One region of the Sporosarcina sp. 179-K 3D1 HS genome, then DNA from elsewhere that is predicted to be linked to it. Evidence: riboswitches for the same ligand, from Rfam matches in the RefSeq annotation. Region 1 holds a riboswitch; the other holds the start of a gene.

Region 1 (7,394 bases):
TTGTCGTCTTCCAATCTGCTTTTTCTTGGGTCCAAGCTGGATGTGTTGGGTTGATCATATTAGGGGTCGTCGGTTTAAAAATGGCAGATCCTCCTATAGATGAACCGGAAGCGACGGCTGGGGGTGGCAGCTAATGGCTTGGCTCTATTTGGTGATTGCCAGTTTCGGAGAGATTTTTGGTGTCCTGGCTATCAATCTATTCAACCAAAAAAGATCGATGTTACGACTTCTCTGGATTGTCGTCACATTCGGCTTCGGCTTTCTGTTCCTCTGGCTCGCCATGCGGGAAATCCCCATGGGAACCGCGTATGCGGTATGGACCGGATTAGGGGCCGCTGGGACAGTATTAATGGGAATCCTCATTTTTAAAGAACCAGGGAATTGGAAACGGCTGATTTTCTTATTGTTGATCATAAGCGGCGCCGTGGGATTGAAATTATTCAGCTGAATGGTTACATGGACAATGTAAAGCTACTTGATTATTAATATCATAGAAAAAGGCCGTCCAGTGAAGAACGGCCAGGGGAGTGCGCATGAAGTTTAAAAAGTTTTCCATCACCTTCTTAACCCATTTTCCGAAGGCACTTCAAGGTATGCTGAATGTTTCCCTTGTGTTATTAGCGATTGTCCTATCGATCTTGTTAGGGAAAGAACTCTTTATCTTCATTGAAATAATGATGGCACAAGAAAGCAATGACTATAAATTATTCTTGGCACATATTCTCATATTCTTTCTCTATTTCGAATTCATTACTATGATCGTCAAGTATTTCAAGGAAGACTATCATTTTCCTTTGCGATATTTCCTGTATATCGGCATAACAGCGATGGTCCGTTTGATCATTGTGGATCACGGACACCCCGTGAATACACTGCTCTATTCGCTAGTGATCTTGGTGTTGATCATCGGCTATTTCATTATGAATATTACGCCGCGCGACCGTCCGGACAGCCGATGGTTCTTTAAACAGGAGTGACTTATTTCGTTGCCAGGAAAGCGGGTTCGTCCATCGGCAATTTCGAGAAGTCGGAAATGACGCCGTCCACGCCGAATCGCTTTGCCTTGGCAAATAGCTGGGTATCCTTTTTTGACCATACGAGTACTTTTCCATCATGCTTATGAACTTGATCAACCACTCTTTTATTCACGTAGGATACATTAAAATTGATGTAACTAGCGAAAGAGGTCAACTCTTTAAGCGTTTTGGAGGATGGTAGAAAAGGTGAGGGATTCATGAGGATGGCCACTTGAACTTCGGGTAGAAGCGAATGCACTTTCCGCATAGAATCAATGTCAAAAGATTGGATAATGATACCGCTTACATCTTGATAGACAGTTAATGCCTCAACAACTTTTTCTTCGATGCCTGGATACAGTTCAGGTTTTTTGATCTCGATTAGCAGTCCGACTTCTCCATAAAATTCCTCCAGCAACTCGGCGAGGGTCATAATTGTTTCGCCAGTAAAATTGGGGTCGAATGAACCTCCGACATCCAATTCTTTCAATTCTGCAAGTGTTAAATCTTTAACGAATCCTTTGCCGTTCGTTGTACGGTCTACCCGCTCATCATGGATGATCACAGGTTCGCCGTCTTTGGATAGATGAACGTCAAACTCCAGGAAGTCAGCCCCCATTTCAATGCCTTTTCGGAAGGAAGCCTGCGTATTCTCCGGTGCGAAACCAGAGGCACCTCGGTGTGCAACGTTAAGGAGATTTGTGGTTATGTCAGGTCGTGTCGATTGGTTCGTATAGCCTACTAAAAACCATACACAAAGACTACAGATGGCGATAGTCAGGATTATTCTTTGCTGTTTAAATTTTCTCATGTAATGCCCCCCTCGCAATCCGTTTTCTGTATAAATATCCGAAAATTTTTACAACAAGCTAGTAACTTAAATATAATAGATTCAAGTCTTTTTTACCATAGTCGTAAAGTCCTTTAAAACGCGAAAAACGTCTCTTTTTGTCGAATTTGAGAAGGTAGGAAAATTTCATGTTCGTGCACGCTTCTCTAAATTTTTGGCGGTCGGGCTTTTTTCAACAGATCGGTTATCCGGATACGTACCAAGGGCCTTATCATATGTCATGTGTGTGACGCCGAACCAATAGTTTTCGTTCTTAAAATGATGAAGGAGATGGTGTTTTTTAATCTTCTTCCCGTGCTGTGTCCGTGGAGTGATCGGCCGATGGGCAACGTAGTGCTTCCATTCATAGAAGAGGAAGTGTCCAAGCAAGCCGGTGGCAAATGCGATAGTCACTGAAATGTTGCCTGTAATTCCATAGACAATGAAAGAGTACAGAATAAAACCGGGCAAACTGAACCAAAGCGGCAGAAACAGTAATTTCAAATTATCAGGGTACACATGATGGTCATAGTGCAGTCGACGAAGCAATTTCAACAAGGATGGATGTCGCGGGGGTTTCATGTGGAATAAAAAACGGTGAATCACATATTCATTCGTAGCATAAGTCAACATGCCAAACGCAATCGCAACCCAGGTGCTGAATTGTAAGAGATGAAGAACCGTGAAAATAGTACAACCTATCCAAATAACACCCATAACGAGAACGTCCGGAAATAGAATGAAATCCTTGCCATACTTCTGCATGTGAACCGCTCCTTTCTTATTGCATTATATTATATGCTAAAAATTCCGACATTTATAGAAAAAGATTAGAAACCGTGGATTTGGGGAATATAAGAGTTTAGTTTGGTTTATTATAATGTGAAAGGGGAAATCAGAATGACTTATCAGACAAATATTAAAATGACGGTTGAAAATGGAGAGGGGAGAAAGGATTATTCCTTCGAAGCGGAAGAACTGGATATCACACTGGATTCCAACTTGAAAATCCGGAAGGAAGCGGGCAGAGAATCGGTATTTTTTGAAACGGTCAAGCTGCTCTATGGGATGGACAAAGACACCGGTAGCACAACCCGGTACCATATGGAAACGAGGGAACAAACCCCGATCGAAGCGGGTAAAACATACTATGTCAGCCAGTTGGACGAGATGAATCGAACGATCACGTTCAAAACGGCGAACGAGTAAAGATGTTTTTGTGCTAAAATAATTGGTTGGTTTGATATTAAGAGGTGTCTTGCTGACGAACCACTAATCAAATAGGCAATTATGACAATTTTGAACGACTACTTGGTATATTACCGAGGTGTCGTTCTTTTATTTTGTCAATTATCGGGTCGTACAATGTAAATTATAAATACGTCCCAGGCAGGAATCGAACCTGCGACCTACAGCTTAGGAGGCTGTCGCTCTATCCTACTGAGCTACTGGGACCCGAGGAAACTTGTATTCTTATTATAATCCCTTCCACCTATGAGCGCAATCGTCCGATTGGCTGGGAAAAATGTTGTGAAGTGAGAATTTGGATTTCTCCCTCCCCCTATGAAATAATAATAGATGATAGATTGGCAGGGAGGAGAACACTTCATGCGGAAAATAGTATTTGGCGAACACGATACGAATACGTTGCGCCAATTCGATAATTGTTTGGAAGCGGGAAATGTGGTGGGCGGCGTATTGTGCGCGGATGGCCACTATGGATACAGCCAACCAGTCGGGGGAGTGATCGTCTATGATAATCAAATCTCGCCCTCCGGCGTCGGTTATGACATCGCCTGCGGCAATAAAGCGGTGAAAACTAATCTGCACTTTGATGACATTAAAAACGACATTCCCCGGATCATGGACGAGATTGCTTCCCGAATTTCATTTGGCATCGGCCGGAAGAATAAGGAGCGGGTCGACCATGAACTGTTTGATGACCCGGATTGGAATGTCTTCCGCCAAATTGGCCAGCAGGAGCACGACAAGTTGAAAAAACTGGCAGTCGACCAGCTCGGGACCGTGGGAGCCGGCAATCATTTCGTCGATATCCTCATTGAAGAGGAGACCGGTGACGTATGGGTCGCCAACCATTTCGGCAGCCGCGGCTTTGGCCATAAGACCGCAAGCGGCTTTCTAAATTTGGCGAACGGGCGGGCATTTTCGGACCGGGCACCTGGTGAAAGCATGGAGCAGGCACCGACATTGATCGATCTGGATAGTGAATTGGGTGATTTGTATTACCGGGCGATGACACTTGCCGGGAAATATGCGTATGCCGGTCGCGACTATGTGATGGATGAAGTGCTGTCCATCCTCGGAGCAGCCTCCGAGTTCGAGGTGCATAACCATCATAATTTCGCATGGAAAGAAATCCATGACGGCAAAGAGCGCATCGTGGTCCGGAAAGGGGCGACGCCTTCCGCACCGGGACAACTTGGATTTATCGGAGGCAGCATGGGGGACATTTCCGTCATTGTGCAAGGCAAGGACAATGCAGAAAATAAAAACGCCTTCTATAGCACTGTCCACGGAGCGGGTCGGATCATGAGCCGGACGCAAGCGGCCGGAAAGATGAATTGGAAAAAGCGGACCCGGACGGGCGGGCAGATTTCCCAGGACATGATGGACAAAGCGGTGAAACGGTTTGGCGTCGAACTCCGTGGTGGCGGCACCGATGAGAGCCCGTTTGTCTACCGGAGACTGCAAACCGTACTCGATGCTCATGAAGATACGATTGATATAAGGCATGTGTTGAAGCCGATAGGCGTCTGTATGGCGGGAGCCAACGAGTTCGATCCGTACAAGGATTGATTCCAAAGTCGTTGTTGACTTTTTCCGATTCTTCGCTAAACTGGAGTTGTTCGAACAATTTCATAGTGTTGAACTAGGGGTGTCCGGTGAGTCCGGACTGAGAGGGAAAAGCGTTGAAGTTTTCCTAACTCTTTGGACCTGATCTGGCTCGTACCAGCGTGGGGAAGTTTCGATTTATTAATAAAGCATACATGACGTATGTTTTGGAGACCGGGTCCGATTCAAATTGGATCCGGTCTCTTTGCGTTCATGCACGCCTTTCCCTCATGGCAAGAGTCATTGGTGCACCCGAAAAAATGATGAGGGGACGATGACCAATGAGTAAAGCGGCAGAAGAAACACCGATTCACATCCATTCCTGTTTTCCGGCGAGCAAAAAGGTGTATATCCAAGGGAGACAGGACGATATCCGGGTACCGATGCGGGAGATTGAGCTATCGCCGACCATCACGGAAGACGGTGAATTTCCGAATGAACCGTTCCGTGTGTATGACACAAGCGGGAAGTATACCGAACCGGGCTATGAAGTGGACATCCGAAAAGGGCTACCGGAAATTCGGAAAAGCTGGATTTTGGAACGTGGTGATGTTGAGGAATATGAAGGGCGTGAAGTAAAGCCAGAGGACAACGGCTATATAGCTGTGAAAGTGAAAGAGGATGAACAGTTCCCCCTTCTGAAACGGAAACCGTTGCGTGCGAAAAAAGGAAAAAATGTGACACAGATGCACTACGCCCGAAAAGGGATCATCACGCCGGAGATGGAGTTCATTGCCATTCGGGAAGGGCTGGACCCGGAGTTTGTCCGCAGTGAAGTGGCGCGGGGACGGGCAATCATCCCGTCCAACATTAACCATCCTGAGGCAGAACCGATGATCATCGGCCGGAATTTCCATGTAAAAATTAATGCGAATATTGGTAACTCGGCGGTTTCTTCCTCGATCGGAGAAGAAGTCGAGAAGATGACATGGGCGACTCGGTGGGGTGCCGACACGATCATGGACTTGTCCACGGGAAAAAACATCCATACGACACGGGAATGGATCATCCGCAATTCACCGGTGCCGGTGGGTACGGTCCCGATCTACCAGGCATTGGAGAAGGTCAATGGAAAAGTGGAAGACCTGTCATGGGAAGTGTTTCGCGACACCTTGATTGAACAAGCAGAACAAGGAGTCGATTATTTCACGATCCACGCAGGTGTGTTGCTGCGCTATATCCCGTTGACGGTCAACCGAATGACGGGAATCGTATCCAGGGGCGGTTCGATCATGGCGCAATGGTGCATGATTCATCATCAAGAAAGCTTCTTGTATACCCATTTCGAAGAGATTTGCGAAATTATGAAAACGTATGACGTGTCCTTCTCCTTGGGGGACGGCTTGCGTCCGGGCTCCATTGCCGATGCGAATGACGAAGCGCAATTTGCTGAGCTGGAAACGCTTGGAGAATTGACGAAAATTGCATGGAAGCACGATGTGCAAGTGATTATTGAAGGTCCAGGGCATGTCCCGATGCACTTGATTAAAGAAAACGTCGATAAGCAAATGGAAATTTGTCAGGAAGCGCCTTTCTATACATTAGGGCCTCTGACTACAGATATTGCACCTGCCTACGACCACATTACCTCGGCCATCGGGGCGGCGATGATTGGCTGGTTCGGCACCGCAATGCTGTGCTATGTCACACCGAAAGAACATCTCGGCTTGCCGAATAAAGACGATGTCCGTGAAGGGGTCATCGCCTATAAGATAGCGGCTCACGCTGCAGATCTGGCGAAGGGACATCCAAACGCACAGAAACGGGATGATGCCTTGTCGAAAGCGCGCTTTGAGTTCCGCTGGAGAGACCAATTCAATCTAAGCCTCGATCCGGAGCGTGCCATGGAATATCACGACGAAACGCTTCCTGCCGAAGGTGCGAAAGTCGCTCATTTCTGTTCCATGTGCGGTCCGAAATTCTGTAGTATGCGGATTTCCCATGACATCCGGAAATTTGCAGATGAGAACAGTTTGGAAGAAAAATTGGCGATCGAGCAAGGACTTCAGGAAAAGGCGAAGGAATTCCAAGAAGCGGGCGGTTCCATTTATCGTTGAATTTCCATTATAGAGGAGGGGGTTTCATGATGGACGCGGACCGACTGATCCATGAAATTGCTGAGGGGAAACAACAGCTGTATTTATTGAAACAGCAATTGAAAGTTGTCCAGAAAAACTGTGTGCACATTTATATAGAAGAAAGCGCCCATCGGGTTTGCACTAAATGCAAGCATATGGAAAGCTTACATTATTAATCATTTTCGAATCTGCCAGTCATAAATAGCTGGCAGATTTTTTATATTATAGGATATAAGGAAACAGGTGGGCTTGAATTCATTATCTCTGCGCATCGCTTATTGGTATAATGAGGAGTGTTGAAAAGGGGGAATTCCATGTTTTCCAATGAAGAGAGAGAAGCCGTTTATAAGGCCATTTACCAGAGAAGGGATATCCGGACTTTTTTGCCGACACCGGTTCCGGAAGAAAAAATCCACCGTATTCTTAATGCGGCGCACCATGCGCCTTCTGTCGGATTCATGCAGCCGTGGAACTTCATTTTGATTGATGATCCGGCGGTCAAAGAGAAGTTGGCTTGGGCAGCCGACAAAGAAAGACGTGCACTGGCCATTCATTATGAAGGGGAAAAAGAAACAAAATTTCTCGGACTCAAAGTGGAGGGACTAAAAGAAGCGCCGC
Region 2 (7,394 bases), on a different contig from region 1:
ACGATAATCCGGTCAACAGGCAGCATTCCGTTACATTCGGCGTTATGACATCTGCCTGTTTAATCAGTTCTTTCATTTGCCCCAGCAAGTCATCATCAAAGTTCGTATACGCCTCTCCTATATCTCCCATTACAGGATCCACGAGTAACAAGGTATCTTTATTATAAAACGTATCTAAAAAAAGAAGGATGTGGGTAATTTGCTCTTTACCTGTAATGAAGCCCGTATGTATCCCGTCAAAATTTGCATTCAGCTTGTTCCATTCTTCTATAAAAAACGGCATTTTCGCTGTTAAATCCTCGCAGAAATAACTCGGATATTCCGTTTGCGCCGAAAAGATGGCAGTTGGTAAAGGGCACGCTTGGACTCCCATTACCGACAGGACGGGAATGGCAGCTGTGAGTGAGCATTTACCGAACGATGATAGATCTTGGATGACCGCGACTTTTTTCATGGTTTCCTCCGTAGATGTGTGCCTGATGATTTACCTTCATCATATCAAAGGTTAGTGCACCTGTGTAGGAGGATGGGGTTATGATGCCAGGTACAAAAATTAGAGTACCTGGCACCTCTTCTATTCCCCGATACTACAAACAACTTCGGCCACTGCTTTTGCCGCAACGAGTAGGGCATCTTCGTCAATATCCCATTTTGGATGATGGTTGAAATAGGCCTTTTCCACGCCTTTCGGTTTGCTGCCAATATAGAAAAAGCAAGCTGGGAATTTTGCTGCGTAGTAGGCAAAGTCTTCTGAGCCGGAGAATGGTTGAAATTCGACGATTTTCTTAATTTCCGGTTCCTTTGAATTTTCGACGGCTTTAACTACACCGGCTGTAATCTCAGGATCGTTGTAAAGCGGCGGATAATCCGGAACATACTCCAGTTCACATGTCACCCCGAATTCCGCTTCAATGCCCTTTACAATCCGATGGACTTCCTTATCAATCAATTCCTGCGTCTCGGCAGTCATATATCGAACATCGCCTTCAATCTCGATGCTGTCTTTGATAACGTTAAATTGACCTTTGCCGTCGAATGATCCGATGGTGATCACTCCCATGTCAAATGGGTTCAATCGACGACTGATTACGGTTTGAACGGCCGTTACGAAATATGCACCCGCTACGATGGCATCATTCGCTAAATGAGGGGATGATCCATGACCGCCGACACCTTGTATCGTCAATTTGAAGTAGGTGCGGCCTGCCATTGCATAGCCGCTGCGGTAACCGACGTCGCCGGCCGGATTCGTTGGGAATAGATGAATCCCGTATACCGCATCCAAGTCATCCAGGAGGCCGGATTCAACAATACTTTTTGCTCCACCGGGCGGTACTTCCTCCGCATGCTGATGGATGATTTTATAGGTCCCTGATAACTCTGCTTTTAATTGAATCAAGCAATCCGCAAGAATGAGTAAATAGGCTGTATGCCCATCATGCCCGCAAGCATGCATCACTCCTTCATTTTTCGATTTGAAGGGTACATCGGCTTCCTCATGGATGGGCAATGCGTCAAAATCCGCACGCAGACCAATCGTTTTACCAGGTTTCCCGCCTTTGATAGTCACGATGATACCATATCCATTTCCAACATTCGTTTGAATGTCAACGTCTTTCCCTTTGTAAAAATCGATAATATATTGCGCTGTCTTTTCCTCTTTAAAGGATAACTCCGGATTTTCATGCAAATGACGGCGGATTTGAATCATTTCTTCTTTTCGCTCGTCAAGCATTTTCATGAGTTGGTTCTTCATCCTTTCATCGCCCTTTCGTCCACGATATTTTCTTTTAGTCCTGTGTTATTTGGAATAAGAATGATGATAGAGAGTAATGCAACGACGGCGAAAATAACGTTTGCAGCAATCCCCGCGGATGCAGCCAACGAGACATTGCTCACCGCGGATATGGAAGCGTAGACTGTCGCGGAAATAGCTACACCGAATGCACCGCCCAGCGAGCTCGCCATCTTATATATTCCGGATGCTGCACCAATTTTATCATCGGGCGCATTCGCAACAGCCGTATCCGTAGAAGGTGTCGCATACATTCCCAAGCCGATGCCGAATAAAGCAAAACCGATAAATACGATAATCGTATAAGTGATTCCGGGTAAGAACGTGAGTCCCATGACCCCTACACCAATTACGGTTAAAATCGTCCCCCATACCATCGGTTTTTTTGCTCCCACTCTTTGCAGTATTTTCTCACCTACGCGAATCATCCCAAGAACCGCAACTAAATAGCCGAGCGATAAGATTCCTGCTTGAAAAGAAGTGAAGCCTCTCCCGACTTGGACATACGTATTTGCCACCACAAGCGTTCCAGCAACCGCATTTAGCAGGAAATTTGAAATGGTAGCTCCTGTATACGCCTTATTTTTGAATAACCCAAATTCGATCAGTGCGCCAGCTTTTCCTTTTTCGATTTTGATGAAGATGATAATCCCGATGATTGCTACGACCAGTAGCGTTAATGTGAGTGCACTCGTCCAACCTAGGTCAGCGCCCTGTGTGATGAAGATATTTAATGCAACCATTGTAATAATAAAAACAATCAAGCCGCTGATATCAAACTTGTTTCTCGATTTCTCACCTTTACTTTCAGGTACATCTTTCATCAACCAGAGAGCAAGTAGCGCAAAAACAATGGAGAAGATGAAAATCCATCTCCACCCTAAATAGGTTGCTATGGCACCACCCGCGAATGAACAGACACCGGAACCGCCCCAAGAACCAATGGACCAATAACTAAGGGCACGTTGCCGTTCTGCCCCCTCGAAATAGGCTTTCATTAAAGCGATGGTTGACGGCATAATACACGCTGCCGAAAGACCTTGAATAATCCGACCGACGATGAGTAGAAACGCACCGTTCGTAAAAACTAAACATAAAGAGCCGATGATACTTAAAATCAATCCAACATATGTTATTTTTTTACGCCCGACTTGATCCGCAAGGCCGCCCGCTGCCACAATAAAAATACCCGAGAATAACGCGGTTAAACTGATGGCGATGTTCAAAGTTCCTAGCGAAATACCCAAATCGGATTGCACTGCTGGAACTACGTTCACCATAGCTTGTGCAAAAAGCCAAAATGTAAGGACCCCAAAGACAATGCCCGTGATCATTTTATTGTTACCTTTGTAAGTTGTCGCCTCCATAGTAATCCTCCCTTACAACTAAAATCATTTCAGTCATAAGTATCTAACGAAAGCAACTTTTGATACGCAATGTTGGAGGCAAAACTTAATGGGGAATACAAGGTGGACGTTACGAGGGTGGGTGTAAACGTTGAGAAGTTGGGTTTGGAGCGTTTAGAAGTTTAAGTGAAACGTTATGGAGCCTGCTGTCAGCTAGGAAAGGACAACGGCTATTATCGCAAAATTTGCTTTGTATACCAAGACAAAAGGGTAACCACCCTCCGCTAACTGGCAAGTAAGCAGGGTGGTTACCATTTGGTGAAATTCATCAATTACCCATAATAATAGAGGATCAGTTCATCACCAAGCCGCCATCGACGATCAAATTCTGTCCCGTGACGGAACGGCTCCAAGGGGAGGCGAAGAAGAGGACCGCGTCTGCTAGTTCAGCCGGTGTGGTGACTTCGCCAAGAGGGGTGTTCTCCTTAATGATGTCAAACACAAAATCGGGTGTGGCCGCACTGGCGTCCGTTTTCAATAATAACCCGCCGGAGACCATGTTGACGTTGATGCCTTTTGGGCCGAGCTCTTTCGCCATATTGCGGGTCATCGACAGAAGGGCGGCCTTGCTCGTATTGTAGTCGTGGTACGGTACGACGGGATGTTGGAATAGGTTGGTTCCGATATTGATAATACGACCGAATTTATTTTTCACCATATCCGTTCGGCCTGCTTGCCATGTATTGAGTGTCGCCTTGACACTGCCTTCGAATTGTCCGGCGAAATCGCTCCACTCAATCGTGTCCAACTGCTTCCGATCGTCTCCGTTGAATGAAAAGTTGACAAGGGCATTGTTGACGATCGTTGTAATCGCTTGGCCGAAATGTTCTTTTGCCTGTTGGAATAATTGCTTCACATCTTCCGCGTTGCGCACGTCCGCTTGGATTGGAAGGGCATTATCCCCAATCTCAGCTGCGACCGCATTTGCCTTGTCTTCACTGGAAAAATAGTTGACGACCACTTTTGCACCTTCCCGCCCGAATGCCTTTGCAATTTCGGCTCCCAACCCCCGGCCTGCTCCTGTTACCAAAACGACTTGATCTTTCAATTCCATTTCATTCATCTCCCCATTCAATTTTTACATAAAAAAAGAGACCACTGGAGAAGTGATCTGCATCTACATAAACGTATCCGCCACTTCCCTCCGCCGGTTTAACCCGGATCAGGTTCTAAGGGTCGGAGTTGTCTCCTCTCAGCCGAATGGCGCCCCCAGTGATCTGTTTCCTATTGTCTTCGGAGTTAGTGTACCATACTTGGGTTAATGGTGACAGTCGCCCGTGTAATCGGAAACTTAGGGATAATTCGGAATGGTTGCTAGGTTGTGGGGTTGTCGCCTTTTTCACCACTTTCTGTTTTATTATATTTTTTTCAGGAATTGAGTTACCATGTTAGTAGGGGAAAAACTAAGGGTGGAGAGAGGAGCTTATTATGGCTGAGATTGCATTTCCAAAAGACGCCATGCGTGTACTAAAAGAGACGAGCCGTACATTTTACATCCCGATCACTTTTTTACAAAAGGAATTAAAATATTCGGTTGCCTCTGCTTACTTGATATTCCGTGCAATTGATGAAATTGAAGATCATGCCGACTTGGACAATGTCGTTAAATATGAAATTTTGCAGCAAGTCAGCGAATTATTTGAACGACCTTTTAATAACGAAGAGTATTTCCGGATTCTGGAGCCGGTAAAATCAATCATGCCTGACGTGACCATTCGTTTGGAAGAGTGGCTGCAAGCTTGCCCAATGGATGTTCGGCCGATTGTCGCGGACGCTGCCCGTGAAATGGCATGGGGCATGGCCAAATGGTCAAAGGCCAACTGGAACATCCGTACACGTGAAGATTTGGATGACTATACATATTACGTCGCAGGACTTGTGGGCGTCATGCTTTCGGATCTTTGGGCGCACTATGCCGATGAAAAAACCGACCGTGACCTTGCCATTGGTTATGGGCGCGGGCTTCAAGCCGTCAATATTTTGCGTAATGAGGAAGAGGATTTGGGGGAACGTGGGGTCAGTTTTGTGCCCGATGGCTGGACGCGCGCGGAACTATTTGAATACGCGGAAGAAAACTTGGCAAAAGCGGATGAATATATGAAGTCCCTTCATAAGAAAAGCATTTTGTTATTCTGCCGTCTCCCCCTTGCCTTGGCTCATAAAACGTTAAACGCCATGAAAGAAGGGCGAGAAAAAATGACACGCGCAGAAGTAGAGCAAACGGTAGAAGAAATACAAAGTGAGTAACAGAAAGATCATTCCATTTGAACATAAGGCAGGTGTCTACTGTTGACGGATTCAATTCAGCAGCGAAAATCCGAGCATATCACAATTTCATTGAATGAAAACGTGATGGGAGAGAACATTTCCACGGGCTTTGAATCGCTCGCTTTTATTCACAATGCGCTTCCGGAAATTGATTTTGCCGACATTTCCATAGAAACCTCCTTTTTGGGTCATGCGTGTAGAACCCCCTTCCTCATTAGCTCCATGACCGGAGGAACGGCCTTTGCGGAGACGATTAACCGGAATTTGGCGGAAGCTGCGGAAGAGCGGGGTTGGGTGATGGCGCTCGGATCGACGAGGGCGCTTCTTGACAAAGATGCGCATCATGCCTCGTTCGAAGTGAGGAAATACGCGCCGAATGTCCCGATCATCACTAATTTGGGCGCGGTTCAGCTCAACTATGAATTCGGTAATGACGAATGCCGGAAGATTATCGAGATGACGGATGCCGATATGCTCGTCCTTCATTTAAACAGTATCCAGGAAGTTATCCAGCCGAATGGCAACACGAATTTCGCCGGCCTGCTTGGGAAAATTGAGCAACTATGCGCTGTGTTGGACGTTCCGGTCGGAATTAAAGAAGTTGGTTGGGGAATTGACGGAGAGACGGCGCGGAAGCTGTGCGATGCAGGCGTGGCCTTCATCGACGTGGCGGGAGCAGGCGGGACGTCGTGGAGCCAAGTGGAGAAATTCCGCTCCGCAGATCCAGTCAAGGTGGAGGCGGCCGAAGCGTTCAGCGAATGGGGCATCCCAACGGTGGAAAGTATCCGGTCAGTTCGCGAATCTATAGATGAACAGCCGATCATTGCGAGCGGCGGATTGCGGACGGGCCTCGACGCCGCCAAAGCGATTGCACTCGGCGCCGACATGGCGGGATTTGGGCGAGCTCTATTGAAAGAAGCGACTGAAAGCGCGGAAGACGTCCTCCGGGTCTTGGAAACGCGTGAACTGGAACTCAAGATGGCGATGTTCGGCATCGGCGTATCGTCGATTGAAGCATTAAAACAGACTCCGCGACTTGTCGTACGAAACTAAAAGCGGCCTTTTCCCGGGATGGATAGTCGGGGAAGGGCCGCTTTTAAGTCGTACCTTCTTTCTCCAATTGGCATATAATGATGCGACCAATCCAGAAAGGAATGAGGACGATCTATTTTGTTCCCTATTGGTGTCCGTGCCATTGCCATCTGAATGTACCGATTCACCCCTATAGCGGTCCACTGCCGGTTCAGGGGAATAATCCACGCCATGAAGTGCTACGGGATTATGGAAAACAACCCTTTGTTTTGAATATTAATGAGGCTGCCAAGCAAAATAATACATTTCGAACCGCCATATGGACGGGAGATCATTTGCAAGTGACGTTAATGAGCATCGGAGTTGGTGAAGACATCGGTCTGGAAACACACCCTTCGGTAGACCAGTTTTTGCGCATTGAAGAGGGGCAAGGACTCGTCCGAATGGGAGATACGAGAGATAACTTGAATTTTGAAGCGCGTGTCCATGACGATTCTGCCATCATGGTGCCGGCCGGGAAATGGCATAATCTGATCAATACTGGGAATATCCCGCTTCGGCTTTATACCATCTATGCACCACCTGAACATCCATTTGGCACCGTCCATAGAACGAGAGCGGACGCTATGGCGGCGGAATGAACGGTAGGGGGCTCCATAAATTAACGTCCGCGGTAAATTTAGATATCGTGGGCGTATTTATGGCAGCCCTAAACCGTTTTAGATTGAATCTGGATGAAATACAAAGGAATAGACGAAACCGGATCGGCTCGCTATGATAGGACTATGACTGAATGTTGGGAGGCTTTTACGAAATGAAAGAGATTACAGCTGCAGAAGTGCAAGAGCGTTTGGAAAACGGCGAACAACTCCATTTGATTGATGTACGGGAAG

Evidence for each region. A riboswitch is a leader RNA that binds a small molecule or an ion and turns the genes downstream of it on or off. The one in region 1 is predicted to bind thiamine pyrophosphate.
Region 2: linked by a shared signal. The riboswitch ahead of AB1K83_RS11025 (3-oxoacyl-ACP reductase) and the one ahead of thiC (phosphomethylpyrimidine synthase ThiC) in region 1 are both predicted to bind thiamine pyrophosphate.

What each region holds. Positions count from the first base shown of each region.
Region 1 is NZ_JBFEGI010000001.1:62,468-69,861, reverse strand. Features, by position in the region: gene AB1K83_RS00340 (DMT family transporter) at 1-134, shown strand, start outside; gene AB1K83_RS00335 (DMT family transporter) at 134-448, shown strand; gene psiE (phosphate-starvation-inducible protein PsiE) at 534-977, shown strand; gene AB1K83_RS00325 (glycerophosphodiester phosphodiesterase) at 979-1,827, opposite strand; gene AB1K83_RS00320 (sterol desaturase family protein) at 1,993-2,610, opposite strand; gene AB1K83_RS00315 (hypothetical protein) at 2,746-3,054, shown strand; tRNA gene AB1K83_RS00310 (tRNA-Arg) at 3,227-3,300, opposite strand; gene AB1K83_RS00305 (RtcB family protein) at 3,454-4,662, shown strand; TPP riboswitch at 4,728-4,844, shown strand; gene thiC (phosphomethylpyrimidine synthase ThiC) at 4,980-6,755, shown strand; gene AB1K83_RS00295 (hypothetical protein) at 6,782-6,952, shown strand; gene bluB (5,6-dimethylbenzimidazole synthase) at 7,091-7,394, shown strand, end outside.
Region 2 is NZ_JBFEGI010000007.1:109,694-117,087, forward strand. Features, by position in the region: gene AB1K83_RS11010 (pyridoxamine kinase) at 1-454, opposite strand, end outside; gene AB1K83_RS11015 (amidohydrolase) at 575-1,756, opposite strand; gene AB1K83_RS11020 (MFS transporter) at 1,753-3,162, opposite strand; gene AB1K83_RS11025 (3-oxoacyl-ACP reductase) at 3,494-4,255, opposite strand; TPP riboswitch at 4,324-4,422, opposite strand; gene AB1K83_RS11030 (squalene/phytoene synthase family protein) at 4,630-5,448, shown strand; gene fni (type 2 isopentenyl-diphosphate Delta-isomerase) at 5,491-6,522, shown strand; gene AB1K83_RS11040 (cupin domain-containing protein) at 6,633-7,142, shown strand; gene AB1K83_RS11045 (rhodanese-like domain-containing protein) at 7,316-7,394, shown strand, end outside.